DNA from 3 places in the Arhodomonas sp. SL1 genome. Region 3 is predicted to be linked to each of the others. Evidence: predicted binding sites of a transcription regulator. Region 3 holds the regulator's gene; each other region holds the start of a gene.
The links. The regulator sigma-54, encoded in region 3, starts transcription at its own class of promoters, with help from an activator protein. The targets are predictions, from matches to a motif close to TGGCANGNTNCNTGCTT.
Positions count from the first base shown of each region.

Region 1 (10,292 bases), on a different contig from region 3:
GGCACCGCCCCTTTTCCTGCTGCCACGCTTAAGCGATGTGCCACCTTATCGATTGCGACAATAGTGCCGGCGGATTTTTGCAACGCAATGTCGAGACACAGCAAGCCGGTCGGCCCACAACCAATTAGCGCGACATTCTCCCCGGGCGCGATATCGGCCAATTTGTTGGCAATGATCGCTGACGGCAGGTTGCAGGACAACATCAATGCGGCCGGATCTGAAATTGCGTTGGGCACCTTGATAGCGTGCCCGTCCGCATGCGGAACAATCAATGCCTCGGCATGGGTGCCGTTTAGGTCACCAAAAGGGACACCGAAGCCGTATACTGCCTTTTTCGTGGTCTCGCAGTGTGCGGTTTGGCCAACATTGCACATGTAGCATTCGCCGCAGGAGCATGAGTAGGCCATTGAGACTCGGTCGCCTGGCTTGAAGCGCCCTACCACGTTACCAATTTCTTTGACTCGCCCGATTAGTTCATGACCAGTTCGAGAGTGCCCTCTCTCCATCATTGCATCGAGCGCGCCCCGATACACGTGTAGATCAGAGCCACAAATCGATGTCGCGGCGACTTCGACTAGCATTTCGTGGTCGTCCCTCAACCGAGGATCCTGGACTTTTGCCGCCGAAATGTCTTTAGGTCCGTAGTAAACAGAAGCCCTCATTCGCTATCTCCTTTAGAAACGATAGCTGTAACCCAATATTGCATTGATCTGTCGATGCGATGATTCGATCGGCATGTCCGCATTGGGTAATGACGAGTTGCTCATATTTTTTGTTGTGCGGGGATACGCTCACGCGCCCTCGGTGTAGACCTCCGTGAACGCCTCGTTCAGCTCTCCGGTGTGGTAGAAGATGCCGCTGCCCAGGTTCTCCTCCGTCCAGGTGATCACCGGCATGTCCGGCTGGCCCAGGTAGCCGAGACCGGCGAAGGTCTCATTGCGGTTGCCGGAAGGATCAAAGAAGTAGCTGGTCGTGCCTCGGGTGATGCCGTGGCGCTGGGGCGTGACGTCGATCTTGACCTTGTTCTTGGCCAGCACGTCCGCGGCCTTCAGCACGTCAGCCCACTCGTCCAGGAAGAACGCGCAGTGGTGGAGACCCATCACCGGACCGCCGACAAACGCGATGTCGTGGGGCGTGGAGGTGCGTGCCAGCCACGTTGCCGCCTGCACATCGGCGTCCGGACCCACCATGACCTGCTCGGTGAGCTTGAATTCCAGCACCTCCTGCATGAACGTCGTGACTTCGGCCACCTTGTTCACGCCCTTCTCCGGGTCCAGCTCGCACATCAACAGGGCGTGATCCAGCCAGTGCACGCCGGCCCCCTGGAGACCGTCCGGCCAGGGATCCGGGTTGGTGGTGCCGACGGCCTTGCCGACGAACTCCTTCGCCGCGTAGAGATACATCAGGTGACCGCTGGGCAGCCAGAAACGGATCGCGCGGCCACAGTACGCCAGCTCGCCTGGGGATACTTCCTCCACATCGATGCCGTAGTCGCGGATGCGCTTACCCAGCACGTCCAGGTCGGCATCGTTCTCCACCTTGTAGGCAATGTGGTTCATGCCGGCCCGGTCGGCCGGGGTGAGCATGACCGAGTACTTGTCCCATTCGTCCCAGCCCTTGAGGTAAGCATTGCCGACTGCGTCGGTGTCGCTTTGCTGCAGCCCCAGGACCTTCCCGTAGTGGTGCAGGGCCGCGTCCATGTCCAGGACGCGGATGTTGATGTGTCCGATGCGCATGACACCCATGGTTCTCTCCTCCACTCGTTTCTCGAGGCGCCCGCGGGCGCCGGTTTGCTTAAACGAATCCGTAATGCCGCTTCACGGCCTTCTGCATCTTGCCGATCACCTTCAGGCTGATATCGCTGCCGGGGTAACAGCGGCAGGCCAGTGCCAAGCCCGCCTGCTCTTCGGCCTCGCTGACGTGAGTCCGGCTCATGGGCAGCGTCTCGATCTCGCCGCTGACCACCTGCACCTTGCACACCCCGCAGCCCCCGCCGTGGCAGCCCGAGGGAATACCCTTGCGGCCCAACTGCGCCATGGCCTTCAGGACGCTGACCGAGCCCGGACAGCTGTAGAGCTCACCCGTGTCCAGGATGGTGATCCGGTAACGTGTCGCACCCATGTGACCGCCCTCCTCTTGCTCACACCGCCTTGAACAGCGGGCTTTTGCGGCTCTCCTGGGCCGCGTCCGCCGCGGTGATGAACTTCTCCATGAAGATGTCGCGCTCGAACAGCCGCCCGCGCATCAGGGTGGTCAGACAGGCGTCGATCATCGGCGGCGGCCCGCAGAGATACGCCTTGTTCCCGGTGAACCGCCCACCGAAGTGCTCGTGCGCCACATCGGTGACGAAGCCCGTCGCGCCGTCCCAGTCATCGTCGGGCTTGGGCTCGGAGAGCGCCGGCACGTAGGTAAAGTTCTCGTGCTTCGCCGCCAGCTCCTCGAAGAACTCGTGGTAGTAGAGCTCGGCGCGGTGGCGCTGGCCATAGAACAGCGTGATCTGCCGGCCATCGCCCTCCTCGAGCAGGTCGAGGATCATGGACTTGGGACTGGACAGACCGGTGCCGCCGGCGAAGAAGATGAAGTCCTCCGGCGCGGACTTGCGCACGAAGAACCGCCCATAGGGCCCGGAGACGTGGAGCTTATCCCCCACCGCGAGCCGCTCGTGGATATAGGTGGTGGCCTCGCCGCCGGGCACCAGGCGGACGTTGAGCTCGATGACCCGTTTCTCCGAGGGCGAATTCGCCAACGAGAACGCCCGGGGCATCTCGATGTCCGGCAGGTGCACGTTGATGTACTTGCCGGCCTGAAACTCCATGTCCCGATCGAGCTCGATGAACACGCCCTTGGCGGTGGGCGAGAGGTCCACGATGTCCACCACCGTGCCCTCGTAGTCCTCCACCGGCTGGACAATGGCGTCCGGGTCCTCCTCGATGTCCGCCTCGATGACCACGTCGGAGAGCGGCTTGGCCACACAGGCCAGGGTGTAACCCTCCTCGCGCTCGAACTCCATGAGCGCGAAGGGCGAGGCATCGTCGTCCTCCACCTCGCCCTCCAGGACCTGCACCTTGCAGGTCCCGCAGAGGCCGTGACAGCAGGCGTGGGGCAGGTACAGCCCCCGCCGCAGGGCGGCATCGAGCAGGGACTGATCGTCGTCCACCTCGAGGTGCTCGCCCACCGGCTCGATGCTCAGCTCATGCGACATGTGCTCCTCCTCCCGCCGGGGGTTCAGCTGGCCACGCCGCCGATGCCGTCGAGGCCCGGCGTGCGGAATCGGATCACCGACTTGTGTCCGATGCCCTGGTCGGCGAGCCCCGCGTCCATGTCCGGGACGAAGGGCTCGCCGTCGACGTTCCACTCGACGGCATCCCAGTCGATGTGCGCCCAGTCCGGATGGGTCGCATACGCCCCCGGCAGGACGTCGCGGACCAGATCCCGAAAGGGCATGTCCGGCGGCAGCGGCAGGCACACCGGCGAGCAGAACATCAGGTGCTGGTCCCAGCCGATATACACGAGCTGGTTCCCGTGGAAATTCTCCTGCCGGTCCGCCGGCGTGGCGCGGTAGTCGTACATCGCTTGCACGGGCATTGCTCTCCCCTCCCCTACTCGTTGACCACGGCCTGGACCTCGCGGTCCGCCTCGGTGTCGGCCATGCCCTTCCAGCGCAGCCAGTTGGCGCGGTCGTTGGACTCCAGGTATTCCTTGTTGTCCTGGCCGTCGACCAGGTGGTAGTACTCCAGGACCTCGGGGATGGACGCGCCGCCGCAGTTGCCCTGGTAGATCTGGTGCACCGGCAGCCAGGCCTGCACGTACTTCTCCGGCTCGTCGTCGAAGATGTCCTTACAGCCATCCGAGCAGAAGTGGTACTGCTCGCCGTTGTACTGGGAGCTGCGGTAGCAGATCTGGGTGGGGTCGTCCGGCTCCGTGAAGAGCATTGGGATCTGGCAGGTCTGGCAGAGCATGGGCAGCGTGGGGTTGTACCAGCGCCCCTTCTCCTTCGTGTGTTGCCGCCAAAACTCGAAGCGCGGCCGGTAGTACTTGTCGAAGGTGTCCGGGTACTTCTCCGAGAGCCACTGCATCTCGGACTCTTCCGGGATCCAGGTATGGAACGCGGCCGCATGGCCAAAATTGTGGAATGTCGCCCACAACTGATGGGAAAGGTGCTCCTTCTCCTTGACCGAGACCTCCCAGTACTTGGGCATGCGGATGCCGTAGCGGGAGAGGTCCTCGAACAGCGCACCGCCGTTCTCCTCGAAGTACATCTCCCAGGCCTCCTTCCAGGACATGACCCGCTTGGGCAGCATGTAGTCCATCATCATGGAAACCAACGAGAGCAGGCGGTAGCCTCGCCAGAACCACTTGTCGATCCACTTCTGGACGATGGGCACGTTGCGCTCGTCCTGCTCGAGCATGAACTTGATCACCTCGAGCCCCAGGGTCATGTGCCGGGACTCGTCGGACTGGGCGGAGAACCCGAAGGTCACCGTGGCCATGTCCCCGTTGTAGGCGGCGCCGGACATGAACGGCATGAACAGCAGGTTGGTGAGCACGTACTCGAAGGAGAACGAGATCGCCGTGACGAACTCGAACGGCCCCGCCGACATGGCGTCGTCGAAGAACGACTTGGGCACCGACAGGTACCAGACCCGCTGGTGCATGTGGTTCCAGTCGTGGAAGCCGTTGAAGTACTTGTTGTACTGGCTGATGGTATGGATCTGGGTCTGGACGTGGCGCAGCTCGTCGATGGACTGCATCTGGCAGGCCACCTGCGGGCCAACGCCGCCGAACTGCCGCCCGGCCATGGCGAAGCCCCGGTGCGCGGCGTACTCCAGCGGCGAGACGCCCTGGATGAACAGCTTCAGCGCATTGACGTAGCGGGCGTCGGTGACATTGAGCTGGCCGTTGTTCTGGGAGAACGCGTCGATGATGGAGTAGAGCTTGCGCTCCTTCTCCGCCTGGTACTTCCAGTACGCGTCCACGGTCAGGCGGAAGGGATCCTCCCACTTGTCCCAGTCGTGGATGTGGATGCCCTCGAACTCGGTCTGAGGGAAGATATCCGACTTCTGCTGATAGCTCGGCTCCCAGGCCAGGTCCCGGGTGAACTTCTGGTACTTCTCGCGCAGGCTCAGTCGCTTGGCTGCCATTGTTTGACTCCTCCTCGTATTCAGTCGCCGCGATGGATGACGAACTCGTCGTCGCTCTCATCGATGTTGCCGGACAGCGAGATCAGGTTGACGTGCAGCTCCTGGGGGTCCCAGTCGCGGCCGATCAGCTCCTCGACGGTCTCGCGGCGGACCGCGATCCGCCCGGGCGCATCGATCTTGACCATGGCCGGGGCGTACTCGACACGGGCCTCGGCATTGTCCTGCTCGATGGCCTCGATGATGGGTCGCGCCTCCTCGTTGTTCTGAAGCGCGATGAAGACGTTGTTGTTCGCCATTGCTCCTCCTACTGCAGTGCTCTTTATCCCGGGGTACAGGCCGCCGGAGCCGGCGGACGCGACACGCCGTGAATACTTCCCTGTAGGCTCGACTGCGGCCATCCATGGCCGCAGACGGTCGCGACCGCCGCCTCCGCCGCCCCGCACCGGGGTTCGATTGCGGTTCACTCGATATCCAGTCCGGCCTTCTTCTTGGCCCGGGTGGCGAGCTCGCCGCGGAGCTCCCCGATCACCTCATCGGCGCGGTCGCCGAAGACCTCAGCGGCCACCGGCTGCAGGGCCTCGCTGGCGCGGTCCCGCCAGTGCCGGGCCCACTGCTCGAGCTGCGCCTTGTTGGCGTCGGACTCGGCGGCCGCGGTCTTGAGCACCGCGTCCACCCAGCGGGTGGTCTCGCCGTACCACTCGTTCATGAACTCGTTGAGCATGGAGATCGTCGAGCCCGCGTCCTTCTGCAGCTCGCCGTCGATGCGCTCGTAGACCAGCGGGAAGGCCAGGCCGTCCAGGGCGAAGTTCTGCGCCACGAACAGCTCGAACCAGTCCCTGACGACCATCAGGTCCTCGGTGAGCCGGCGCAGCGGCTGCCAGGTCTCGCCCTCCAGCCAAGCCTGCTTGCCCCGGTCCAGGGACTCGCAGGTATTGCCATCGAGCATCAGCCCGATGCGGGAGAGGTACTGGGCGATGCCCAGCCGATCCACGGCATTGAAGCTCGCCGCCTGGGTGATGGCGGTGCCATAGCCGTAGGCGCAGATGTACATGTTGTTGAGATTGGCCGCGTACTCCGCGTGGCGCAGCGGCACGAACACCGCCTCGGCGCGCTCCTTGGTCTGCGCACTGACCAAGTCCAGGAGGTTCTTCTTCTCGACGAAGGCGTAGTTACGCTCGGCCACCTCCTGCTGCTTGGAGCGGGCGATCGTCCAGGTGCCGTAGTAGAACTGCCGCGGATCACGGAAGACGTACCAGTCCTCCATGTCGATGGCGGTGCGGCCCGCGTCGTAGATCTCGTGATCGGGATCCCACAGGGGCTTGTAGTGGAAGTTCACCGTGGGCTGGAGGTCGTACATCGCCTCCAGGTAACGTGAGGCGGGCTTGTCCGCCCCCTGGCGCCGGGCCACGTTGGAAAACGTGTGCCGGATGGGTTCGATGGATGCCGTCTTGATCTCGATCGCCATGCTCTCCTCCTATTCACTAACCCTGTTCACTAACCGATTCGCCTGGGGCGCTAGAGTCCGCCCTCGCGCCACTTCTCCCGTTCCGCCTCCCAGCGGGCCGCCTGCTCCGGCGAAACTCGCGCCGCGTTGTTATGGGCGCAGAACTCCTCGAAGGCCCGCTCCGGCAGGATCATCTCGATATAGAGATCCGCGTCACCGAAGGAGAAGTCGAACTCCACGAACCCGTCGGCGCGCCGGTTGGTCACATTCACGTAGCAGTCGTGTGTCTGCCTCTGTCCCATTGCCTTGTCCGCGTTCGCCGCTGATGATGGGTCGACTCGTGGCAGCGGACCCACGGCCCGCTTCCACCCAGTACAATGCAGGGACTGTGCCAATTATCTATGTCATTGATCTGCGGCAATTTGCTGCAGGTGCAGCACAAAATCTCGATAATCCGCAAAATAACGATATAATGAACCCGGCCGCGGTATTTGATGATTTGCTCAACCGCGGCACGGAGGAGAGGCCATGACATCGGGGATCACCTTCGACCGGCTGCCGGAGCTCGCGGCGCAGTTCAACCTCTGCTTCCGCTCCGGGCACATCAATCTGGAAGGCGAGCGCATGGTGCTGCTCCACACCGGCGCCTTGGGGGCGTTGCGCCGGGAGCTGGTCGACACGCTGGGGCTCGACCGCACCCGCGGCGTGCTCACCCGCATGGGCTACGCCTCCGGCCGGCGCGATGCCGAGATGGCCCGCGAGCTGCTGCCCGGGGCCAGCGACGAGGACCTCATGAACCTCGGCCCCCAGCTCCATTCCCTGGAGGGCATCGCCCACGTCACCCCCATCCGCTTCGACATCGATGTGGCCGGTGGGCGCTACTCCGGGGAGTTCCTCTGGGAGGACTCCTTCGAGGCCGCCGTGCACCTGGAGACCTTCGGCCCCTATCACGACGCCGTCTGCTGGATGCAGCTCGGCTATGCCACCGGCTACACCACCGCGGTCATGGGGAAATCGGTGATCTTCCGGGAGGTGGACTGCCGGGGTAAGGGCGACGCCAACTGCCGCATCATCGGCAAGCCGGTGGAGGACTGGGGCGAGGAGATCACCGAGGAGCTGCAGTACTTCGAACCGGAAAACGTCGCCGAGCAGCTGGTGGCCCTGCAGGACCAGGTGGAGCACCTGCACTACTCCATCGATGAGGAGACCACCCTCGGCGACATGGTGGGCGTGTCACCGGCATTCCGTGAAACCGGCGAAATCATCCGCAAGGCCGCCGACAGCGCCGTGACCGTGCTGCTCCTCGGCGAGACCGGGGTCGGCAAGGAGATGTTCGCGCGCAGCCTCCACCAGCTGAGCCCGCGCGCCGATCAGGCGTTCGTGGCGGTGAACTGCGCCGCCATGCCCGAGGAGCTGGTGGAGTCCGAGCTCTTCGGCGTGGAGAAGGGGGCGTTCACCGGCGCCGAGCACTCCCGCCCCGGCCGCTTCGAGCGCGCCGACGGCGGAACCCTGTTCCTCGATGAGGTCGGCGAGCTCTCCCAGCCCGCCCAAGCCAAGCTCCTGCGGGTACTCCAGGAGGGCGAGTTCGAGCGCATCGGCGACACCCGCAGCCGCCAAGTGGACGTGCGGTTGGTCGCCGCCACCAACACGGATCTCGAGCAGGCGGTGCGCGACGGGCGCTTCCGTGCCGATCTCTACTATCGGCTCAACATCTACCCCGTCATCATCCCGCCGCTGCGCGAGCGCCGCGAGGACATCCCCCTGCTCGTCGAGCGCTTCCTCGACAAGTACAACGCCCGCCACGGCAAGCGCATAAACGGGATCACCGAGCGCGCCATGGAGGCGCTCAAGGCCTACGAGTGGCCCGGCAACATCCGCGAGCTCGAGAACATGATCGAGCGCGGGGTAATCATCGCCAACAACCACGCCTGCATCGACGTCAAGGACCTGTTCCCGCGGATGAACATCGCCCCCGCCCCGGAACCCGAACCGCGGCCGGACGAGCGGGCCGGGGGGCCGGCCCCCGGGGACACCGCCACCACGGCGACGGCGCCCGGCCGGGACACCGGCGAGACGGAGGCAGCGGCGGACGTCGATCATCTCGCCGGCCTGCTCCTCGACCGCAAGGCCTCTTTGGACGAGCTCGAGCCTCGCCTCATCGAGCTCGCCGTCCAGCGCGCCGATGGCAACCTCAGCCGCGCCGCCCGCGCACTGGGCATGACCCGCCCCCAGCTCGCCTACCGCATGAAAAAGCACGGCATCCCCGGCTAGAAACAGTCGAGGTAGGGCGGATGGAGGCCGCCAGGCCGTAATCCGCCGTACGCGCAAACATTCGCCGGCAAGGCCGGCTCCTACCGCAGCGGGAGACCCCCCGGTGTAGGAGCGCGCCGCGCGCGCGAACGGCCGCCGGCAAGGCCGGCTCCTACCGCAGCGGGAGACCCCCCGGCGTAGGAGCGCGCCCCGCGCGCGAACGGCCCCGGCGCATTCCACTCCGCTCCATGCGCCCTACATCCCCCGGCACCCGACACCGGACGTAGGGCGGATGGAGGCCGCAAGGCCGTAATCCGCCACGGGCGCGAACGTTCGCCGGCACGGCCGGCTCCTACCGCAGCGGGAGACCCCCCGGCGTAGGAGCGCACCGCGCGCGCGAAGGGCCGCCGGCAAGGCCAGTACCCACACCGCGTAGGCGCACGCCTCGTGCGCGAAGGGCCCCGGCGCATTCCGCTCCGCTGCATGCGCCCTACATCACCCGGCACCCGGCACCCGGCACCCGGCGCCCGACACCGGAGGTAGGGCGGATGGAGGCCGCAAGGCCGCAATCCGCCACGGGCGCGAACATTCGCCGGCACGGCCGGCTCCTACAGCAGCGGGTGGCCCCCGGTGTAGGAGCGCGCCACGCGCGCGAAGGGCCGCCGGCAAGGCCGTAACCCGCCATACGCGGCCATTCGCCGGCAAGGCCGGCTCCTACAACACCCCGTAGGAGCGCGCCTCGCGCGCGAAGCGGCCATTCGCCGGCAAGGCCGGCTCCTACAGGCGCCGTCGGAGACCACCGGGGACGTGACGGTGCCGGAATCGGGCGGCCCTTCCGGGACAGCAAACCTAGACATCCCGCGAATCCGTGCTATTTATACGTATAAATAGACCGATAAGGATGCCATGCACGAGCTCAAACGCAGCCCGTTCCGGCGCAAGCTCTCCGACCACATCGTCGAGGACATCAAGCGCTGGATCGTGGTCCAGGGGCTGAAGCCGGGGGACCGCCTCCCCAAGGAGCGCGAGCTCATCGAGCTCTACGGCTGCGCCAAGGGCACGGTGCGCGAGGCGCTGAAGGCCCTGGAGGTCGAGGGGCTGGTGACGATGCGTACCGGCCCCACGGGCGGCGCCTACGTCGCCGAGCCCGGGGCCAACCAGGCGGCCCGGGCCCTGCGCAATTACCTGCACTTCCAGAAGCTCGACGGGCATCAGATCTATGAGCTGCGCAAGCTCGTCGAGGTGGAGGTGGCCGCCGCCGCGGTGGGCCGGCTCACCGAGGCCCACTTCCGCGAGCTCGAGGCCAGCATCGAGCTCTGCGACCACATCGGCTACGAGCGCGACGGCCAGCGGGAGCTGCGCATCGCCGAGCTGAACTTCCACAACCTCCTCGCCGACGTCTGCCCCAACCCACTGCTTCAGTTCATGGTGCACTTCATCAATGACCTGCTCCGGGA
Region 1 is NZ_JBPODZ010000001.1:154,208-164,499, reverse strand. It holds gene ACQ754_RS00730 (alcohol dehydrogenase) at 1-662, opposite strand, end outside; gene ACQ754_RS00725 (catechol 2,3-dioxygenase) at 792-1,745, opposite strand; gene ACQ754_RS00720 (2Fe-2S iron-sulfur cluster-binding protein) at 1,795-2,121, opposite strand; gene ACQ754_RS00715 (NADH:ubiquinone reductase (Na(+)-transporting) subunit F) at 2,141-3,202, opposite strand; gene ACQ754_RS00710 (phenol hydroxylase subunit P4) at 3,226-3,585, opposite strand; gene ACQ754_RS00705 (aromatic/alkene/methane monooxygenase hydroxylase/oxygenase subunit alpha) at 3,600-5,141, opposite strand; gene ACQ754_RS00700 (MmoB/DmpM family protein) at 5,162-5,437, opposite strand; gene ACQ754_RS00695 (aromatic/alkene monooxygenase hydroxylase subunit beta) at 5,602-6,606, opposite strand; gene ACQ754_RS00690 (phenol hydroxylase subunit) at 6,657-6,887, opposite strand; gene ACQ754_RS00685 (sigma 54-interacting transcriptional regulator) at 7,114-8,856, shown strand; gene ACQ754_RS00680 (FadR/GntR family transcriptional regulator) at 9,742-10,292, shown strand, end outside.
Region 1: ACQ754_RS00690 (phenol hydroxylase subunit) is a predicted target of sigma-54. The motif match lies at 6,963-6,979, and genes of this name have one in related genera.

Region 2 (10,292 bases), on a different contig from region 3:
CCCGGTCACGCGGGAACGGAAGGCCAACCAGCCGAACAGGAAGGCGACGATCCCGGGGGCCGCGAACATGGCCATGACCGCCAGCGGGAAGTGATCGAGCCCGTGCCAGTACCACGGCAGGGACTCCCAGTTGAGGAAGACCATGAAATCCGGCAGCACCGGGTCGCCATAGACGCCGCGGGTGCCGATCTGGCGCATTAGATACATGCCCATGGCATAGCCGCCGAGGGCGAAGAAGGCCCCGTGGCCCAGGCTGAGGATTCCGCAGTACCCCCAGATCAGATCGATGGACAGCGCCAGCAAGGCATAGCAGAGATATTTCCCCAGCAGGGTCACCGTATAGCTGGAGATATGCAGCGCCGACCCTTCCGTGGCCAGCAGACTCGCCGCGGGTACCGCCACGGCGGCGGCAAGCAGGAGTGCGATGAGCACCCGGCCAGGGACATCACTGCTGGAGCGCACCGGCAGGGCACCGAGCAGCACGCGCCGGGCATTGGCCATGGCCATGGATTACGCCTCCGCTGCGCGGCCGCGCTGGGGGAACAGCCCCTTCGGCCGCTTCTGAATGAACAGGATGATGAATACCAGCACCAGGATCTTGGCGAGCACCGCGCCGGTGACCGGCTCCAGGAACTTGTTGAGCACGCCCAGGCTGAACGCGCCCACCAAGGTGCCGAGCAGATTTCCGGCGCCGCCGAATACCACCACCAGGAACGAATCGATGATGTAGGCCTGGCCCATGTTCGGACCCACGTTGGTGAGCTGGGACAGCGCCACCCCGGCGATACCGGCCACCCCGGCGCCGAGGCCGAACGTCAGCGCATCCACCCAGTCACTGCGTACGCCGACGGCCCGGGCCATGCCCCGGTTCTGGGTCACCGCCCGGACCTTCAGCCCCAGGGTGGTGCGCTTGAGCACCAGCACCAGCGTCACGAACACCGCCAGGGCGAAGGTGATGATCACCAGCCGGTTGATCGTCAGCGAGAACACCGGATTGATGACGATGGAGCCACTCAGCCACTCCGGGGCGCTCACCGAGCGGTTCAGCGGCGAGAACACCGTACGCACCAGCTGCTGGAGGATTAGACTGATGCCGAAGGTGGCCAGCAGCGTCTCCAAGGGCCGGCCATAGAGGTGGCGGATCACCCCGCGCTCGATGGCGATGCCGAAGGCGCCGGCCACGAGGAACGCCGCTGGTAGCGACAGCACCAATGCGATACCCACCTGTCCCGGCAGGACCTGCTGCATGACGTAGGTGGTATAGGCGCCGAGCATGATCAGCTCGCCGTGCGCCATGTTGATCACGCCCATGACCCCGAAGGTGATGGCCAGGCCGACGGCGGCGAGTAACAACACCGAACCCAGGGACAAGCCGTAGAACATCTGCTCGAGCAGGCCGTAGATACGCACCCGGGTTACCGTGGCCTCGTAGGCGCGGCCGGCGGCCTCGCGCACCGCCGGCGCCAGGGATTCGTCGGCGCTCGCCTCGCGCAGGGCGTTGCGGGCACTGTCAAAGAGCTGGCCGCGCAGCCGCTCCACTGCCGTGAGCCGCTCCGCGGTATCCCCCGACTCCAGATCGGCCAGCGCCAGCGCCGTCTGCAAGGCAGCGCGCACCTGGGGATCCTCCTCGGCGGGCAGGCGCTCGCGCACCACCGCCTCGGTGGCCTGATCGAGCTCGCCGAAGAGGTCCCGTACCGCCTCCAGGCGTACCTCAGGGACCTCCGCCGCCAGGCTCAGGCGCGCGGTGGCCTTGGCGATCTGGCGGCGCATCAGGATATTGACCACCACCTTGTCCAGCTCCCCGGTGACCATCACCGGCTCGCCGGTCACCGCATCCGCCACCTGCCCCTCACCGTGGCGGATTACCGCGCGATCCTCCGGGCGGTGGAAATACAGCGTGCCCTCGCCGAGTGCCTGGAGCACCGGCAGTGCCCGGGAATGGCCCGAATCGGCGATACGTTCAGCCACCTCCGCCTTGGTGCGGAAATTCCGGGTATCGAGCTCGCCGAGCAGCTCGCCGAGATCGGCACTGGCGGCCGGCAAAGAGACGGCAAGGAGTAGCACCAGTAGCCAGCGGTAGCCCCGCGCTCGTGGCATCATCATCGGCTCTCCGCATCCATAATAGGGGGCGGCGGACGCCGCCCCCTTGGCGGCTCAGTAGTCCTGGCCCGAGCACTCGCCGCTGGCGACGTTGTAGTTGCCGCAGGCCAGCGGCTCGCGCCAGTCGGCGATGATCTCGGCGCTATCGGGCAGGAAATCCGACCAGGCGTCGCCCGGCACCATCCCCGGGGTCTCCCAGACCACGGCGAACTGGCCGTCGTCCTGCACCTCGCCGATGAGCACCGGCTTGCTGATGTGGTGATTGGGCATCATCGCCGAGACGCCGCCGGTCAGGTTGGGGGCGGTCACGCCGATCATGGCATCCACCACTGCCTCGGGATCGGGCGTGCCGGCCTTCTCCACCGCCTGCACCCACATGTTGAAGCCGATGTAATGGGCCTCCATAGGGTCATTGGTGACCCGCGACTCGTCACCGATGTATTCGTGCCAGGCCTCGATGAAGGCCTCGTTCTCCGGCGTTTCCACACTCTGGAAGTAGTTCCAGGCAGACATGTGCCCGACCAGGGGCGCGGTGTCGATGCCCGAGAGCTCCTGCTCGCCCACCGAGAAGGCGATTACCGGGATATCGGCGGCGGAGACACCCTGGTTGGCGAGCTCCTTGTAGAAGGGCACGTTGGCGTCACCGTTGATGGTGGAGACCACCGCGGTGGGCTTGCCCTGGGAGCCGAACTCCTTGATCCGGGCGACCTCGCTCTGCCAGTCGGAGAAGCCGAAGGGCGTGTAGTTGACCAGGATGTCCTCCTCGGCCACACCCCGATCCATGAGATAGCGCTCCAGGATCTTATTGGTGGTGCGCGGGTAGACGTAGTCCGTGCCCTCGAGCACGAAGCGCTCGATCCCGAGCATGTTGCGCAGGTAATCCACCGCCGGGATGGCCTGCTGGTTGGGCGCCGCCCCCGTGTAGAAGACGTACTTGGAGGACTCCTCCCCCTCGTACTGGACCGGGTAGAACAGCGGCACCTCGAGCTCCTCGACCACCGGCAGCACCGATTTCCGCGACACCGAGGTCCAGGATCCGAAGATCACGTCCACCTCTTCTTGGGTGATGAGCTCGCGGGCCTTTTCGGCGAACAGCGGCCAGTCGGAGGCCGGGTCGACCACCACGGGCTCAAGCTCGCGGCCGAGCACGCCGCCCTCGGCGTTCTGCTGCTCGATGAGCATGAGCATGGTGTCCTTGAGGGTGGACTCGCTGATGGCCATGGTGCCGGAGAGCGAGTGAAGCACCCCCACCTTGATGGGTTCGGCGGCGTGGACGGGGCCGGCGCTGGTCACAGCGGCGGCGGCGACGGCCCCGGCGAGATACTGGCGGATGGATTGGCGCATGATTCCCCTTCCTCGGTCGCTGGGATGAGCGGCACCGCCACCTGCGGTGCCCACCACGGAAGGGTTTCAGGGATCATGCCAACTCGATACACCTCATGCTAGTCAGACGGTTACCATCCCCTGGCAGCAACGGAAAGGAACGGGTTGATGCCCTATGGTGCAGTGCGCAACACCATGGGGCACCATTGCGGTGCGCGGATTCAAAGGGCAAGCACCCGCCGCAACCAGGCACCGACGGCGCGGATCCCCCCCGGCAGATCGCGGCCGGTCGCCGTTTGGCGACAGACTGTCCTCGGGGCCCCGTGCTGGTAGGGTTCGCCCATGAACAACGGCCTCACCTCGCCGGACCACCAGGAGCCCACCACCACCCGCGATGCCCCACGCCTGCGGGCGGTGCAGGATCTGGTGGAGCGGTGGGTGGCACGGGCCCGTCCCTGGAGCGGGCTATGGCCACCCACAGCCCTGCTCCTCGGCCTGGCGAGCTTCTTCCTGGTGGAGCGCCAGCAGTGGCTCGGCGGCGCGCTCGCCCTGGGTATGCTACTGAGCTGGCTGCTACTGCTGTTCGAGGGGGTGATAGGCCGCGGGCTTGCCCGCCGCGGCTATCCCGCCATGCCGCGGGCCGTGACCACCTTCGTCACCCAAATGGTCCACCAGGAAACCCTATTCTTCGCCCTCCCGTTCCTGCTCGCCACCACGGTCTGGAGCAGCGGTCAGGCCCTGTTCACCTTGCTCATTATTGCTATGGCCCTGCTCTCGATCCTCGATCCGGTGTACTACCGGCTCGCCGAGCGCTCCCGGTGGCTCTACTTCGCCTTCCATGCCCAGTGTGTCTTCCTAGTGGTGCTGGTCGCGCTCCCAGTGATGCTGAAGCTGACCACCGGCGAGAGCCTGCTGCTGGCCCTGGCGGCGATGATCGTGTTCAGCCTGCCCAGCGTGCTGCACCTGTTGCGCCCCGTGACCGGGCGCCACGGTCTCGCGGTGCTGACGCTGCTCCCGGCCCTCGCCCTCGCCGGATGGAGCGGGCGGGTCTGGGTCCCGCCAGCGAGCCTGTGGATCTCCGGCAGCGCGCTGTCCCCGGAGTTCGATGAGCAGCAGCGCGCCCCCCGGGGCAACATGCCGCTGACCGCGGAGGCGCTGACCGGCAACGGGCTATATGCCTATACATCCATCCACGCCCCGCGCGGCCTGCGGGAGAAGGTCTTTCACGAATGGCGGCATGACGGGAAACTCGTTGACCGCATCCCCCTGGTGATCCACGGCGGCCGCGCCGAGGGCTATCGCGCATGGACCCACAAGGAGAACTTCCCCGAGGAGCCGGTGGGACAATGGCGCATTGACGTGATGACGGCGAGCGACCAGCGGATCGGGGTGCTGCGCTTCACCGTCGCCGAGACCGAGGCCGACGCTACCGTGGCCGACGGGTCGATCACCAACCCGCCGGGGGTACCCGGCCTCCGCCTGGGACAGCTGTTGCCGGAGCCCGCACCGGCACGGAAGGCGGATACGGACGGCTGAGCGGGAGAGGCAGGCGGTCAGAGCCCGAGCACCCGCCGCAACCAGGCACCGACGGCGCGGATCTCCTCCAGGCAGACGGCGTGCTGCATGGGGTATTCGTGCCACTCCACCGCATAGCCGGCCGCCTCGAGATGCTCCTTGGAGGTGCGGCCCAGCTCGAAGGGCAGCACCGGGTCCATGGTCCCGTGGGCGAGGAACAGCGGTGTCTCCGCGTTGGCGGCATCCGCCTCGCCGAGGCGTTCGCGCAGGGGCAGGTAGGTGGAAAGCCCCATAATCCCGGCCAGCCGCTCGGGATGACGCAGGCCCGTGTGCAGTGCCGCGGCACCGCCCTGGGAAAAGCCCGCCAGCACCAGCCGCCGCGCCGGGACGCCGCGCTCGTGCTCACGGCGGATCAGCGCCTCGATCCGCGCCTGACTCGCGGCGATGCCGCGGGCGTCCTCGGTCATGGACTCGCCGAGCCCGTAGAGGTCGTACCATGCACGCATGGCCATGCCGCCGTTGAGGGTCACCGGCTGCACCGGCGCATGGGGAAAGACGAAGCGTACCGCGGCCGTGTCGGGTAACCCGAGCTCCGGGACGATGGGCTCGAAGTCGTGGCCGTCGGCGCCGAGGCCGTGCAGCCAGATCACCGACGCGGTAGCACCCTCCGCCGGGCCCACCTCCACGGATTCCAGCAATTCGTCGTTCATGGGATAGCTCCTCCGATGTCGCAACCGGCCGGCAGCTTAGCAGCCCAAGGACGCGGTCAACACGGCGGCCGATCCTCGCTATACTGGCGCGCTCACACGGGAGGTCCCATGCCGTTTCGAACACTCGCCGTCGCGACCGTTGCCCTGGCCCTCCTCCTGGCCGTGACCGGCTGCGGCCGCAAGGGTGATCTCTACCTGCCCGAGGGGACACCGTCGGGAGCGGCGGAGACCCCGGCGGACGAAGCCTGACCATTAAGGAGCATCCATGGGTTTCCAGCGCCGCGACGGTGAATGGTACGCCGAGGACGTCGCACTCTCGGCGATCGCCGCCGAGCATGGCACCCCCAGCTACGTCTACTCCCGCGCCGCCATCGAGGCCGCCTGGCGCGGCTTCGACGAGGCCTTCGGCGGGCGCGACCACCTGATCTGCTACGCGGTCAAGGCCAACGGCAACCTCGCGGTGCTCGATCTGCTTGCCCGCCTGGGCTCCGGCTTCGACATCGTCTCCGGCGGTGAGCTCGAGCGGGTGCTGGCCGCCGGCGGCGATCCCGCCAGGGTGGTGTTCTCCGGCGTGGCCAAGAGCGAGGCGGAGATGGCACGGGCCCTGGAGGCCGGCATACTGGCATTCAACGTGGAATCCGAGGCCGAGCTGCAGCGCCTCGACCGGGTGGCCCGCGTCCACGGGGTGCAGGCACCGGTATCCGTGCGCGTGAACCCGGACGTGGACCCGGGTACCCATCCCTACATCTCCACCGGGCTCAAGGAGAACAAGTTCGGCGTGGGCATCGGCCAGGCGCGCCGGCTCTATCACGAGGCCGCGGCCATGGCGGGGATTCGGCTCACCGGCGCGGGCTTCCACATCGGCTCGCAGCTCATGGATGTGGCGCCGGTGGCGGACGCCCTGGAGCGCCTGCTCACCCTGGTGGACGAGCTCGCCGCCGCCGGCATCACCCTTTCGCACTTCGACCTCGGCGGCGGCATGGGCATCCGCTACCGCGACGAGGAGCCGCCGGCGCTGACGGACTACGCCGCCGCAGTGCTGGCGCGCCTGGAGGGACGGCCCCAGCGGATACTGCTGGAGCCCGGCCGCGCCATCGTCGGCAATGCCGGGGTGATGCTCACCCGCGTGGAGTACCTCAAGCACAACGAGGGCCACGACTTTGCCGTGGTGGACGCCGGCATGAATGACCTGCTGCGCCCCGCCCTCTACGGCGCCTGGCAGGCCATCGAACCGGTGCGCCCGCGGCAAGACGTACCGCCGCGGCGCTACGAGGTGGTCGGCCCGGTCTGCGAGAGCGCGGATACCCTGGGCAGTGGCCGCGAGCTCGGCGTGGCCGAGGGGGATGTGCTCGCGGTGCGCTCGGCAGGTGCGTACGGCTTCGTCATGGCCTCCAACTACAATGGTCGTCCTCGGCCGCCGGAGCTGCTGGTGGACGGCGATCAGGTGCACGTAGTGCGAGAGCGAGAGACGCCCACCGAGCTCTGGCGCGGCGAGCACCGCCTGCCGGGTCGACGCTGATGCCAACCCGGTTGTATCAGCGTCGAGAGGGCCATATCCTGCATTGACACACCATGATTATGGCGGTGCGTCATCATAGCGGGGAGCGGGATGCAGGCTTTGGGCTTCGCCAAGATGCAGGGTCTTGGCAACGACTTCGTGGTTATCGACGCCACCGACGAGCCGGTGGCGCTCACCGGGGCGCAGGTACGGGCCATCGCCCACCGGCGCCTCGGCGTGGGCTGCGATCAGGTGCTGATCGCCGAGCAGCCCACCCGCGAGGACGCTGACTTCCGCTATCGCGTCTACAACGCCGACGGCAGCGAGGTCGAGCACTGCGGCAACGGGATACGCTGCCTTGCGCGCTTCCTCCACGACCGCGGCCTCGCCCGCCCCGACACCCTGCGCATTGAAACCGCCAACGGTTTGGCCGTGGTACACCTACGCGACGACGGCCTGGTGGCGGTCGACATGGGCGCGCCCATACTCGGGCCCGAGCGCATCCCTTTCCGCGCCGAGGAGCAGGCGGTGACCTATCCCCTGCTGGTAGACGGCACGGAGTTGGAGATCAACGCGGTGTCCCTCGGTAACCCCCATGCGGTGCTACTGGTCGAAGACGTGGACCGGGCCCCGGTCACCGAGCTCGGGCCCACCATCGAGCGGCATCCGGATTTCCCCAACCACGTCAACGCGGGCTTCCTCCAGGTGGTCTCGCGGGATCATGCGCGCGTCCGCGTCTACGAACGCGGTGCCGGCGAGACCCTGGCCTGCGGCACCGGCGCCTGCGCCGCCATGGTAGCGGGCCGCCTGCGCGGGCTGCTCGACGCCCACGTCACCGTGGCCCTGCGCGGCGGCGAGCTGGTCATCGACTGGGCCGGCGAGGGCGAGCCGGTGATTATGACCGGTCCCGCCGAGCACGTGTTCGACGGGGTGATCCCCATGCCTCCGGCAACCGAAGACCTGGCACCATGACCCCCTACGCCGAGAACGAAAATGAACCGGAGCGCGATGACGCGGAGGAGCGGCGGATCGCCGCCTACCTGGCCGAGCACCCGCGCTTCTTCACCCGGCACCGCAGGCTGCTGTCCACGCTGTACGTCCCCCACGACGTGGCGCCGGCGATCTCGCTGCTGGAATACCAAGTGGGCATCCTCCGGGACAACGAGCGGCGGCTGCGCCGGCGCCTCGACGACCTGCTGCGCATCGCCCGTGAGAACGATCGCCTCTCCGAGCAGCTCCACCGCCTGACCCTCGAGCTGATGGATGCCGAGGGCGGCGAGGCCACCCTCAACACCCTGGAGAGTGTGCTGGTGAGCGACTTCCGGGCCGACTGCGTCGAGGTCACGTTGGTGGGGATGGAGGCCCCGTCGCTGAACGCCCGACAGCTCGCCACCGGCGACAACGAGGCCCGGCGGCTGCGGGAGCTCTTCCGCGGCCATCGCCCCGTAATCGGGCGGCTCACCACCGAGCAGATGCAGGCGGCCTTCGGTGACGCCGCCGACGGCCTGCACTCCGCCGCCGTGGTCCCCTTACAGGACGGGCCGGTGCAGGGGCTGATCGCCATCGGCAGCCGGGACCCGGAGCGCTACGCCGGTAACCTGGGAACGGTCTTCCTGGAGCGCCTCGGACAGATCGTGGCCCGGCGCCTGCGCCACGGCCTGGCGGGTCATGGCTGACGACGCCCTCGCGGGTGCCGTCACCGCATTCCTCGCCCACCTCCGGGATGAACGGGGCCTGTCACCGGCGACCGTTCGTCATTACGGCAGGGACGTAGAGGCGTTCGCCCACCATGCCCGGGAGGCCGACCTCCCCGCCTGGGGACGTGTCACCGAGGCCGATGTCCGCGCCTTCATCGCCGCCCGCCACCGTCGTGGCCTCGGCGGTCGCTCCCTGGCCCGCATGCTCTCGGCCCTGCGCACCTTCTTCGCCTACCTAATGCGTGAAGGGTTGGTGGCGAACAACCCCGCCACCGGCGTCCCGGCGCCGCGCGCCCCACGCCGGCTGCCGGAGACCCTGGACGTGGACGAAACCGCCCGGCTCCTCGACGGCAACGACGACGACACCCTCGCTCGCCGCGACCGCGCGATCTTCGAGCTGGTCTACTCCAGCGGCCTGCGCCTCGCCGAGGTAGCGGCCCTGGACGTCGCCGATGTGGCCGGTGACCCGGAGACCCTGCGGGTGGAGGGCAAGGGGGCAAAGACCCGCATCGTGCCCGTAGGCCGGCGGGCCCGGACCGCGGTGCAGGCCTGGCTCGCGGTTCGCGGCAGCCTCTCCCCGGCCGGCGAGCCGGCGCTGTTCGTCAGCCGCCGCGGCCGCCGGCTCGCCCACCGCTCCATCCAGCAGCGGCTGCGGGTTATGGCCCGGCAGCAGGGGCTGGATCGGCCCGTGCATCCGCACATGCTCCGCCACGCCTTCGCCACCCACCTGCTGGAATCCAGCGGCGACCTGCGCGCCGTCCAGGAGCTGCTCGGCCATGCCAGCCTGGCCACCACCCAGGTCTACACCCACCTGGACTTCCAGCACCTCGCCGAGGTCTACGACCGCGCCCACCCGCGGGCCCGACGCAAACGGGACTGAACGGGTTCGGAGACGTCCAAAGCCCTATCCCCCCTTGGCTCCATCGCTCGCTCCGCCCTCGCGCCGAAGCCAGTCCACAACGGGCGCGACCGAGGCGGCATCCGGGTTACGGGCGCCCAGCAGATAGCCACGGCTGGACCGGCGAATCACCGGTTTCAGGGGCATCAGCGTGCCCTCGCGCACCAATGGCCTGACGAGCTCGTCCCAGCCCAGAGCGAGCCCCTCGCCTTCCACGGCGGCATTCAACAACAGTGGATAGTTGTTGTAACGGAATCTGGGGGGGTGTCCCGGTGACGGCAGACCGGCCAGTTCGCACCAGCGGTGCCAATCCAGCCAGCGCGGGTCCTCATGGTCCATGTGCAGTAGCGGCGTCCCCGCAAGCTCGGCGGCGGTGACCGTCCCGCAGAGCGCGTACCGGTCCCCGAATCCGGGGCTGCACACCGGATAGACGGCCTCTTCGAACAGGGGCTGCTCGTTTTCGGTGCGCTCGTCAAGGGCACCGAAGCGAATGGTGAGATCCGCCGACATCATCTCCGGGCTACCGTCCTGATCGACCGGCACAACATCGA
Region 2 is NZ_JBPODZ010000005.1:147,775-158,066, reverse strand. It holds gene urtC (urea ABC transporter permease subunit UrtC) at 1-507, opposite strand, end outside; gene urtB (urea ABC transporter permease subunit UrtB) at 511-2,103, opposite strand; gene urtA (urea ABC transporter substrate-binding protein) at 2,155-3,444, opposite strand; gene ACQ754_RS09235 (DUF5924 family protein) at 3,766-4,959, shown strand; gene ACQ754_RS09230 (alpha/beta hydrolase) at 4,977-5,648, opposite strand; gene lptM (LPS translocon maturation chaperone LptM) at 5,757-5,897, shown strand; gene lysA (diaminopimelate decarboxylase) at 5,914-7,167, shown strand; gene dapF (diaminopimelate epimerase) at 7,258-8,118, shown strand; gene ACQ754_RS09210 (DUF484 family protein) at 8,115-8,822, shown strand; gene xerC (tyrosine recombinase XerC) at 8,815-9,723, shown strand; gene ACQ754_RS09200 (LysR family transcriptional regulator) at 9,748-10,292, opposite strand, start outside.
Region 2: urtA (urea ABC transporter substrate-binding protein) is a predicted target of sigma-54. The motif match lies at 3,509-3,525, and genes of this name have one in related genera.

Region 3 (10,292 bases):
CGGGCGCCTGGGCCGGCGGCTGCTGCTGCGCATCGAGGACATCATGCATACCGGCACCCGCACCCCGAGGGTGCAGGCGCAGACCCCGCTGGCGGACGCGCTGGTGGAGATGACCAACCAGGGCCTGGGGATGACCGCCGTGGTCGATGACGGCGAACGGCTCATCGGCGTGTTCACCGACGGCGACCTGCGCCGCGCCCTGGATCGGGAGGTCGACGTCCACCGCACCCCCATCCGCGAGGTGATGACCCCCGGGGGCCACACCATCACCCGCGAGCGCCTCGCTGCGGAGGCGCTGGCGCTGATGGAATCCCACGGGATCTCGGCGCTTCCGGTCGTCGACGAGGAGCTGCGGCTGGTGGGCGCACTGAACATGCACGACCTGCTGCGCGCGGGCGTGGTCTGATGGACGCCTTCCGCGACGCCTACTGCGCCGCCCCGGAGGCCGGTGTGGTCGAGCGGGCCGCCGGTATCCGGCTGCTCGCCCTGGACGTGGATGGTGTGCTCACCGACGGCGCCGTCTACATGGCCGGCGACGGCGAGGCCTTCAAGCGCTTCCATATCCACGACGGCAAGGGTCTCGCCCTGTTACACGAGGCGGGCATCGCCACCGCCATCGTGACCGCCCGACGCTCCACGGCCGTAGCGGAGCGGGCCCGGGAGCTCGGGATCAGCCAGCTCCGCCAGGGCGTACGCGACAAGGGCGCGGAGATCACCGCGCTGGCGACCGAGCTCGAGCTCCCGCCGGCGGCCTGCGCCTTCGTCGGTGACGACCTGGTAGACCTGGCGGCCATGGCACGCTGTGGCCTGGCGGTGGCGGTGGCGGACGCCCACCCGCGGGTACGGCGCCGGGCCCACTGGGTCACCGCCCGCAGGGGCGGAAACGGCGCGGTCCGGGAGGTCTGCGAGCTGGTGCTCGCCGCCGGCGGGCTGCTGCAGGGGCTGATGGACGGCCATGATTGAGCGCAATCGGATCGCCTTCCCGCTGGTGGCGGCCGGGCTCATGGCGCTGCTGGTATGGTTGTCCTTCGGCGGGGTGGAGACGGGGCCGCCGGGCGCGGCACCGCCAGTGCGCGAGCCGCAGGCCCGCTACTACGCCACGGCGGTAGAGATCCGCAGCACCGACACCGCGGGGCGGCCGGAATTCCGGCTCGAGGCGGACCGAGGGGCCTACTTCCCCGCGGATGACCGCTGGCAGATGCAGTCGCCACGCTGGCGGCGGGAAGCGGACGGCGACGCACACGCCTGGCAGGGGCGCGCCGAACAGGCCGAACTGACGCCGCTACCCGATGGCACCCGGCTGCTGGAGCTCACCGGCTCGGTGGTACTGCACCGGGATCCGCCGCGGCCGTTGCGCCTGTCCACCGAGGTGCTGCGGCTCGAGCCCGCCCGGGACTATGCAGAGACGGAGCGGCCGGTCACGCTGGAGTCACCGGACAGCCGGCTCGAGGGCCGGGGGGCACGGGCCTGGCTGGACGAGCAACGGGTCGAACTGCTGGCGAATGTGAGGGGACACCATGACACGAACGGGACGAACTGAGGCGCTCGGTGGCACGCTGGCGATCCTCGCCCTGCTGGCGGGCCTCGGCCTCGCCAGCGGCTCCGCCACCGCGGCCGAGCAGGACAGCGCCGGTGCCCTGCACCTGAGCGCCGACCAGGGTGAGCTGGACAACGCGGCCGGCGTCAGCACCTACCGCGGCAACGTGGAGGTCACCCGGGGGGCGATGCGGATCACCGGCGACGAGCTCCGCGTCTACCGCGCCGACGGCGGCGGCGTGGGACGGATCGAGGTGGAGGGCACCCCGGCCACCTTCCGCGACCAGCGCGGTGACGGCGGCGATCCCGTCCACGCCGAGGCACCGGAGATGATCTACCACGCCGGCCCACCGGAACGCATCAACCTCTCCGGCGGCGCCTACCTGCAACGCGGTCGCGATGAGTTCCGGGGCGAGACCGTGCGCTACGACATCGCCGCGGACCGTGTGGAGGCCGACAGCAGCAGCGAGCGCCGGGTGGAGGTCACCCTGCACCCCGACGGCGAAGGGCAAGACGAGGGCCAATGAGCGACGCCGCCGGTCAGCTCCAGGCCAGCGCCCTGAGCAAGCGCTATCGCGGCCGGCAGGTGGTCTCCGACGCCGCTCTGTCGGTGGGGCCCGGGGAGATCGTCGGCCTGCTCGGCCCGAACGGCGCCGGCAAGACCACCTGCTTCTACATGATCGTGGGGCTGATCCGGGCCGATGCGGGTCGCATCCTCCTCGATGGCCGCGAGATCGGCGCGCTGCCCATGCACCGGCGCGCGCGCCTGGGGCTCGGCTACCTGCCCCAGGAGGCCTCCGTGTTCCGCAAGCTCAGCGTCGCCGATAACATCCTCGGCGTGCTGGAGCTCCGGCGGGACCTGGACCGGCAAGGGCGGACGGCGGAGCTGGAGGCCCTGCTCGAGGAGCTCAGCATCGGACACCTCCGCGAGCAGAGCGGGATCAGTCTCTCCGGCGGCGAGCGCCGGCGCGTGGAAATCGCCCGCGCCCTGGCCGCCCGGCCCCGGGTGATGCTGCTCGACGAGCCCTTCGCCGGCGTCGACCCCATCTCGGTGCACGACATCCGCGAGATCATCCGTCACCTGGCCGGGCGGGGCATCGGGGTACTGATCACCGATCACAACGTCCGCGAAACGCTGGGCATCGTCCACCGGGCCTATATCCTGAACGCGGGGGCGGTCATCGCCGAGGGCGAGGCGGAGTCGGTGCTCGCCGACGAGCAGGTACAGCGGGTCTATCTCGGCACCGATTTCCGCCTGTGACCGCTGGTATTGCATTGCACTATGATGACGGGTAACGGGGGGTACTACACGCGGCAATGAAACAATCGCTCCAGCTCCGTCTCGGCCAGCAACTGACCATGACGCCGCAGCTACAGCAGGCCATCCGGCTGCTGCAGCTGCCGACGCTGGAGCTGCGCGCGGAGATCCAGCAGGCGCTGGAATCCAACCTCATGCTCGAGGCCGCCGAGGACGGCGAGGAGGCCGCCACCGAGGAGGCCCTCCATGACCCGTACGGCGAGCGTGACGACAGCGAGGGGGACAACGAGGCGCAGGCAGCGGAGCCCAACGAGGCCGGACAGACGCGGGCCGACGACGAGCCCGACGCGCGGAGCCTCGGCGAGGATCTGCCGGTGGACAGCGCCTGGGACGACATCTACGACGGTGCCACCGTGTGGAGCCGGGGGGACCCCGAGCAGGACGAACGCGAGGCCGCGGGCCCGGCCCCTGGCACCGAGAGCCTGCGCGATCACCTGCTCTGGCAGGCCCGCATGAGCGACCTGCCCCCACGGGAGCTCGCCATCGCCGAGGCCATCATCGACGCGATCCGCGAGGACGGTTACCTCGCCGCCGACCCCGCCGAGCTGGTGACTGCCCTGCCCGCCGACTGGCAGGTGACCAGCGGCGAGATCGAGGCCGTGCTCCTCCTGGTCCAGCGCTTCGACCCCGCCGGCGTCGCGGCCCGGGATCCCGCCGAGTGCCTGCTCCTGCAGCTCGAGCAGATGCCGGCCGAGACCCCTTGGCGGGACGAGGCCATGGCCGTCGTGGGCGAGCATCTGGAGCTGCTGGCGAGCCGGCAGACGGCGCGGCTGAAGCGGCGTACCGGCCTCGGCGACGAGGCGCTGGCCGCGGTGCTAGGGCTCATCCAAGGGCTCGACCCGCACCCGGGGCTGCGCTACGGTAGCCAGCAGGTCGATTATGTCATTCCGGACGTCTTCGTTCGCGCGGAGGATGGCCGCTGGCAGGTGGAGATCAACCCCGATGCCCTTCCCCGGGTACGCATCAACGCCGAGTACGCGTCCCTGGTGCGGCGTGCCGATCGCAGCCCGGACAACCGCCTGATGCGCGAGCATCTCCAGGAGGCGCGGTGGCTGGTCAAGAGCCTGCGCTCGCGCAACGATACCCTGGTGCGGGTGGCGCGCTTCATCGTCGACCACCAGCACGACTTCCTCGAGCACGGTGAGGAGCACATGCAGCCGCTGGTGCTACGGGAAGTGGCCGAGGCGGTGGAGATGCACGAGTCCACCATCTCCCGGATCACCAACCAGAAGTACATGCACACCCCCCGCGGCACCTTCGAGTTCAAGTACTTCTTCTCCTCCCACGTGCAGACCAACGACGGGGGCGAGTGCTCAGCCACCGCCATCCGCGCCCGCATACGCCGGCTGATCGCCGGGGAGGACGCCCGGCGTCCGCTCAGTGACAGCCGTATCGCCAGCATCCTGCAGGATGAGGGCATCAATGTCGCCCGCCGCACGGTGGCGAAATACCGCGAGGCCATGTCCATCGCTTCGTCCACGGAGCGAAAGCGCCTTGCCTGAGACCCAAGGAGGCACTATGCAGATCGACATCACCGGGCACCATATCGAAGTGACCGACTCGCTGCGGGACTATGTAAAGGGCAAGTTCGACAAGCTCGAGCGCCACTTCGACAATGTGGTCGATGTGCACGTGATACTCACCGTGGAGAAGCTCACCCACAAGGCGGAGGCCACGCTGGTGCTGAGCGGGGCGCGGATCTTCGCCGAGGCCGTCCATGAGGACATGTACGCGGCGATCGATGCGCTCACGGATAAACTCGATCGCCAGGTGGTCAAACACAAAGAGAAACGCGCCGACCATCACCGCACCGACGGGCCGGTGAGTCAGGCGCTGGAAGAGGAATGAACGGCGCCGGCGCATAGCCGGCCCCGTCGAACGCCCGTGTGCGGAATCCAGGCCCCCGGCCTGCGGTACCGCACACGGGATCTCGGACACTGCCAGTTCAGGTCGGGGCACCATGAACATTGCCGCACTGCTCTCCCCCGAACGGGTACGCTTCGGGGCGCATGCCACCAGCAAGAAGCGCAGCCTCGAGCTGCTCGCCGAGCTGCTCGACCAGGACCCGGAGAAACCGGGTAGCCGCAGCATCTTCGAGAGCCTGATCGGCCGGGAACGCCTGGGAAGCACCGGCCTCGGGCGGGGCGTGGCCCTGCCCCATGCAAGGATCGCCGGCCTCGAGGCCCCGGTGGCCGCCGTGCTCAACCTGGATAGCGGCGTGGACTTCGACGCCATCGACCGTCAGCCGGTGGATCTGCTGTTCGCCCTGCTGGTCCCGGAGCACTCCACCGACGAGCACCTCCGGATCCTCGCCACCCTCGCGGAGATGTTCAGCGACAGCGCCTTCTGCGAGCAGCTGCGCGCGAGCGGTTCGGACGAGGCCCTCTACGAGCGGATCAACCAGCGACTCCTGGACGGCGCGCCTGCATGACGCCACGGGTCCGGGTATCGCGCACCGCCCTCGCCGCGGCCGTGTCGGCGCAGGCCCACGGCGGCGACGAGGCCATCGTGCTGCCGGTGCCCACCGAGCGCTGGTTCGGCGAGCGCGCCCCGCTGCGCCGCTACCCCGCCAGCGACGCCTGCGACGTGAGCGCATGGGTGGTGGGGTCGACGGCCACGGCGCCGGCGGACCCGGCGACCCCCTGGCTGCGCATCGACGGTGACGACGAGACCGTCGCCTGGCGCCTGGAGCGGGCATTGGAACGGCTCACCGCCGGTACCGGCATCCCCGGCACCCTGGTGCGGGTGGATGGTTCAGGCGTGCTGCTCGCCGGCGACAGCGGGGCGGGGAAGAGCCACACCGCCCTCGCCCTGCTGGAACGGGGCCATACCCTTATCGCCGACGATCTGGTCACCCTGGAGGGCGGCAGCGGCGCCGTGGTGGGCCGTCCGTCCGATCCGCGCGCCGGCGGCACACTCCTGCCCCGGGGCCTCGGCCCCCTGCGGGTCGATCGGCACTTCGGCCGGGACGCGGTGGCGACGGCGAGCCCCATCGCGCTGGTGGTCACCCTGGATCCGCAAGCGGGCACCGACGAGCGCCACAGCGGCTGGCAAGGGACCGGTCTACTGGGCCGCCCGCTACCGCGGCTCGCCCTGCGCCCCGGGCCGCTGATCGCCACCCTAATCGAGGCCGGCCTGCGCGAGACCCGCCTGTCCACCGGCCGGGAGCCCGGCTGATGCGCCTGGTCATCATCAGCGGCCTGTCCGGCTCGGGCAAGAGTGTGGCGCTGAGCACCCTGGAGGACACCGGCTTCTACTGTATCGACAACCTGCCGGTGGACCTGCTCGAGGCCTTCGGCCGCCACATCACCGCCATCGCGGGCGGCAATCGCGCCGAGGAGCGCTATGCCGTTGGCGTGGACGCGCGCAACCGTCCCGTCGATCTGGCGCGTTTTCCCGCCATCCTCGAGGCCCTGCGCCGCTCAGGCATCCACTGCGAGATCCTGTTCCTCGACGCCGAGCCGGAGACCCTGCTCAAGCGCTTCAGCGAGACCCGCCGCCGCCACCCGCTAAGCCACCTGGAGGCCTCCCTGGAGGAGGCGATCCGACGGGAACGCGAGCTCCTGGAACCCATCCTCGAGCGCGCGGACCTGACCATCGACACCACCCGCACCACCGTCCACCAGCTCCGGGACCTGGTACGCGAGCGGGTGGTGCGCGAGCCCTTCGCCCTGTCGCTGATGTTCGAGTCCTTCGGCTACAAGCACGGGCTGCCGCCGGATGCGGACTTCGTCTTCGATGCCCGCTGCCTGCCCAACCCCCACTGGCACCCTGAGCTGCGTGCCTACACCGGCCGGGACCCGGCGGTGCGCGACTACCTCGAGGCCCAGACGCAGGTCCGCGAGTACTACGAGCAGCTGGAGGCCTTTCTCAGCGCCTGGATCCCGCGCTTCCAGCAGGAGAACCGAAGCTATCTCACGGTGACGGTGGGCTGCACCGGCGGGCAACATCGCTCGGTCTACCTCGCGGAGCGGCTGTACGCGCGCTTCAGCGCCGAGCGTGAGCACGTGAGCCTGCGCCATCGGGAGCTGCCATGAGCGTTGGCCTGCTCATCGTCACCCACAATCGCATCGGCCAGGAGCTGCTGCACACCGCCAACACCATCCTCGGCACCTGCCCCCTGTACACCCGGCACCTGGACGTGCCCCAGGACAGCAGCCTCGAGGCGATGGTGCGCCGCGGCATGCGCATGGTACGGGAGCTGGATGCGGGTGACGGGGTGCTGATCCTCACCGACGCCTTCGGCGCCACGCCGAGCAACGTGGCGGTGCAGCTCGGTGACCGGGTCGGCACGGCGGTGGTCTCCGGGGTCAACCTGCCGATGCTGCTGCGGGTGCTCAACTATCCGGAGCTGTCCCTGACGGCGCTGCGCGACAAGGCCTACACCGGCGGACGCGACGGGGTGCTTCTGGTCGAACCCACCCCCAAGGACCGGACGGGAGACGATGAGCGACACTGAGCCACGACACGTCATCCGCGAGGTCGAGATCATCAACCGCCTGGGACTCCATGCCCGGGCGGCGGCCCGCTTCGTGGCCACGGCGGGCCAGTTCGACTGCGATATCCAGGTCAGCCGCGGCAACCGCACCGTCAACGGAAAGAGCATCATGGGCGTGATGATGCTCGCCGCGAGCTGCGGCAGCCGGATCACCATCGAGGCCGAGGGGGAGGACGCCGCCGAGGCGGTGGACGCCCTGGAGCGCCTCATCGCCGAGCGCTTCGGCGAAGACTCCTGAGCTATTCCCCGATTAGGTTACGGAAGGCGGCCTCGTCGAGGACGGTAACGCCGAGCGCCTCGGCCTTGTCGCGCTTGGAGCCGGGGTCAGCGCCGGCGACCACGTAGTCGGTCTTCCCGGACACGCTGCCGGTGACCTTGCCGCCGAGGGCCTCGACCCGGGCCCGGGCCTCGTCGCGAGTATAGCCCTCCAGCGTCCCGGTGAGCACGAAGGTCTTTCCCGCCAGCGGCGCCTCGTCGGCCGGCGCGGTCTTCGGCTCGGGCCAGTGCACCCCTGCCTCCCGCAGGGCCTCGATGACCTCCCGGTTGTGGGGCTGCGCGAAGAAATGGGCGACGCTCTGGGCGACCACCGGCCCGACGTCGGGTACCGCCTCCAGGGCCTCCTGGTCTGCGGCCATGATCGCCTCCAGGCTGCCGAAATGCTCGGCAAGCGTCTGCGCGGTGACCTCGCCCACATGACTGATGCCGAGCGCATAGAGGAACCGGGCCAGGGTGGTTTCGCGAGAGGCATCGATGGCGGCGATGAGGTTGGCGGCGGATTTCTCCCCCATCCGCTCCAGCCCCGAGAGCCGCCGTGCATCCAGGTGGTAGAGATCGGCGGCGGTTCGGACCATCTCCCGCTCCACCAGCTGGGTGACGAGTTTCTCGCCGAGGCCGTCGATGTCCATGGCGCGGCGGGAGACGAAGTGCAGCAGCGCCCCCATGCGCTGGGCCGGGCAGTATAGCCCGCCGACGCAGCGGTGGGCCGCCTCGTCGTCCAGGCGGATCACCTCCGAGCCGCAGACCGGACACTGCCCCGGCATCTCCCAGGGCTCGGCCCCCTCGGGCCGGCGCTCGGTAACCACGGCAGTGATCTCCGGGATGACATCGCCGGCGCGGCGCACCATCACGGTGTCGCCGATGCGGACGTCCTTGCGCCGGACCTCGTCGAGGTTATGCAGCGTGGCACGGCTGACGGTCACCCCGCCCACCTCCACCGGCTCCAGGTCCGCCACCGGTGTGATCACCCCGGTGCGCCCCACCGAGGGGAGGATGTCCTCCACTACCGTCGTGGCCTCCCGCGCCGGGAGCTTGTGGGCGGCCGCCCAGCGTGGGGCCCGCGCGGTGAACCCGAGGCGCTCGCGCACAGCGAGGTCGTCCACCTTATAGACCACGCCGTCGATCTCGTAGTCCAGCTCGTCGCGGCGCTCGAGCAACCAACGGTAGTAGGCCAGGCAACCGTCGATATCCTCCACCCGCTGGACATGCTCATTGACCCGGAACCCCCAGTCTCCGAGGCGCTCGAGCACGCCGCTGTGGGTCTCCGCCAAAGTGGCCGTGCAGGCCCCGACACCGAAGGTGAAGAAGGTCAGTGGCCGCCGGGCGGTGATCCTCGAGTCGAGCTGGCGTAGGCTACCGGCGGCGGCATTGCGCGGGTTGGCGAAGGGGCGCTCGCCCTCGCGCTCCCGGCGGGCATTGAGCCGCTCGAAGTCCGACTTGCGGATCACCACCTCGCCGCGGACTTCCACCAGCGACGGTGCTTCTTCGCTATCCAGCCGCAGCGGCACCGAGCGGATGGTGCGGACGTTGACGGTGATGTCCTCGCCGACGCGCCCGTCGCCACGGGTGGCGGCCCCCACCAGCACGCCGTCCTCGTAGCGCAGGTTCACCGAGAGCCCATCGAGCTTGGGCTCGCAGACATAGGCCACCGCGGCACCGGCGCGCTCGCGCACGCGGCGGTCGAACTCCAGCAGCTCGGCCTCGCTGAAGACGTTGCCCAGCGAGAGCATGGGCAGCTCGTGGCGGGCCTCCTCAAAGGCCTCCAGTGGCGGCGCGCCCACCCGCTGGGTGGGGGAGTCCGGGGTAACGAGGTCCGGGTGGGCGTGCTCCAGCGCCTGGAGCTCGCGCAGCAGCGCGTCGTACTCGGCATCGGAGATCTCCGGGGCGTCGAGCACGTAATAGCGGTGGTTGTGATAGGCGATGGTCTCGCGGAGCTCGGCGGCGCGGCGGGCCGCCTCGCCATTATCGGGGGTCTCGCTCATCAAGGCTGCCCGTTACTGGCGCTGGCGGGCGGCGAGCTGGGCCCGCCGGCGGTACTCGATCATTTCCTCGCGCAGGTGCTCGATGCTCTGGTGGGTGAGATCGCAGCGGCGTCCGTCGAGGAGGTGGCCACCGAGGCGCTCCGATAGGCCCCGCGCGGCGGCGAGCATCTCCTCGTAGGCGTCGACGGCGTCAAAGGGACCGGGGAGGCGCATGAACATCGCCACGCCGGGGGTCTCGAAACCCTCCATGCGATCGATGTCAAACCAGCCCGGCTTGAGGATGTTGGCGACGCTGAACTCCGGGACCTTGCCCCGCGGCCCCTCCACATAGCGGTGGAAGATGCCGTGATCGCCGAAACGCAACCCCTGCGCCTCCAGCGCCTCCAGCAGCTCCGTGCCCTCGAAGCGGGTATCCGCGGCGGCCATCACATTGATGACGACGATCTTCTCCTCCAGCCCCTCCGGTACATCGACCGGCGCCCCCTGGCCCTCCTGGGAGGGGCCATCGGAGGCTTCCGTCCCCTTGCCCTCCTCCCGGGAGAGCACGCGACGGAAACGCTCGGCCAGCCGCGGACGCGGCCAGCGGGAGACGCTTTCGTCTTCTCCAGCCGTCACCGGCTCATCGCCGGCGACGGGGCCCTGGGACCCGTGATCGGGTTGCCCCCCGGCCGGCGGCTGCTCC
Region 3 is NZ_JBPODZ010000006.1:5,124-15,415, reverse strand. It holds gene ACQ754_RS09900 (KpsF/GutQ family sugar-phosphate isomerase) at 1-406, shown strand, start outside; gene ACQ754_RS09895 (KdsC family phosphatase) at 406-963, shown strand; gene lptC (LPS export ABC transporter periplasmic protein LptC) at 956-1,540, shown strand; gene lptA (lipopolysaccharide transport periplasmic protein LptA) at 1,518-2,063, shown strand; gene lptB (LPS export ABC transporter ATP-binding protein) at 2,060-2,797, shown strand; gene ACQ754_RS09875 (RNA polymerase factor sigma-54) at 2,854-4,356, shown strand; gene hpf (ribosome hibernation-promoting factor, HPF/YfiA family) at 4,373-4,702, shown strand; gene ptsN (PTS IIA-like nitrogen regulatory protein PtsN) at 4,815-5,285, shown strand; gene ACQ754_RS09860 (HPr kinase/phosphorylase) at 5,282-6,031, shown strand; gene rapZ (RNase adapter RapZ) at 6,031-6,891, shown strand; gene ACQ754_RS09850 (PTS sugar transporter subunit IIA) at 6,888-7,313, shown strand; gene ACQ754_RS09845 (HPr family phosphocarrier protein) at 7,300-7,590, shown strand; gene ligA (NAD-dependent DNA ligase LigA) at 7,592-9,610, opposite strand; gene zipA (cell division protein ZipA) at 9,623-10,292, opposite strand, start outside.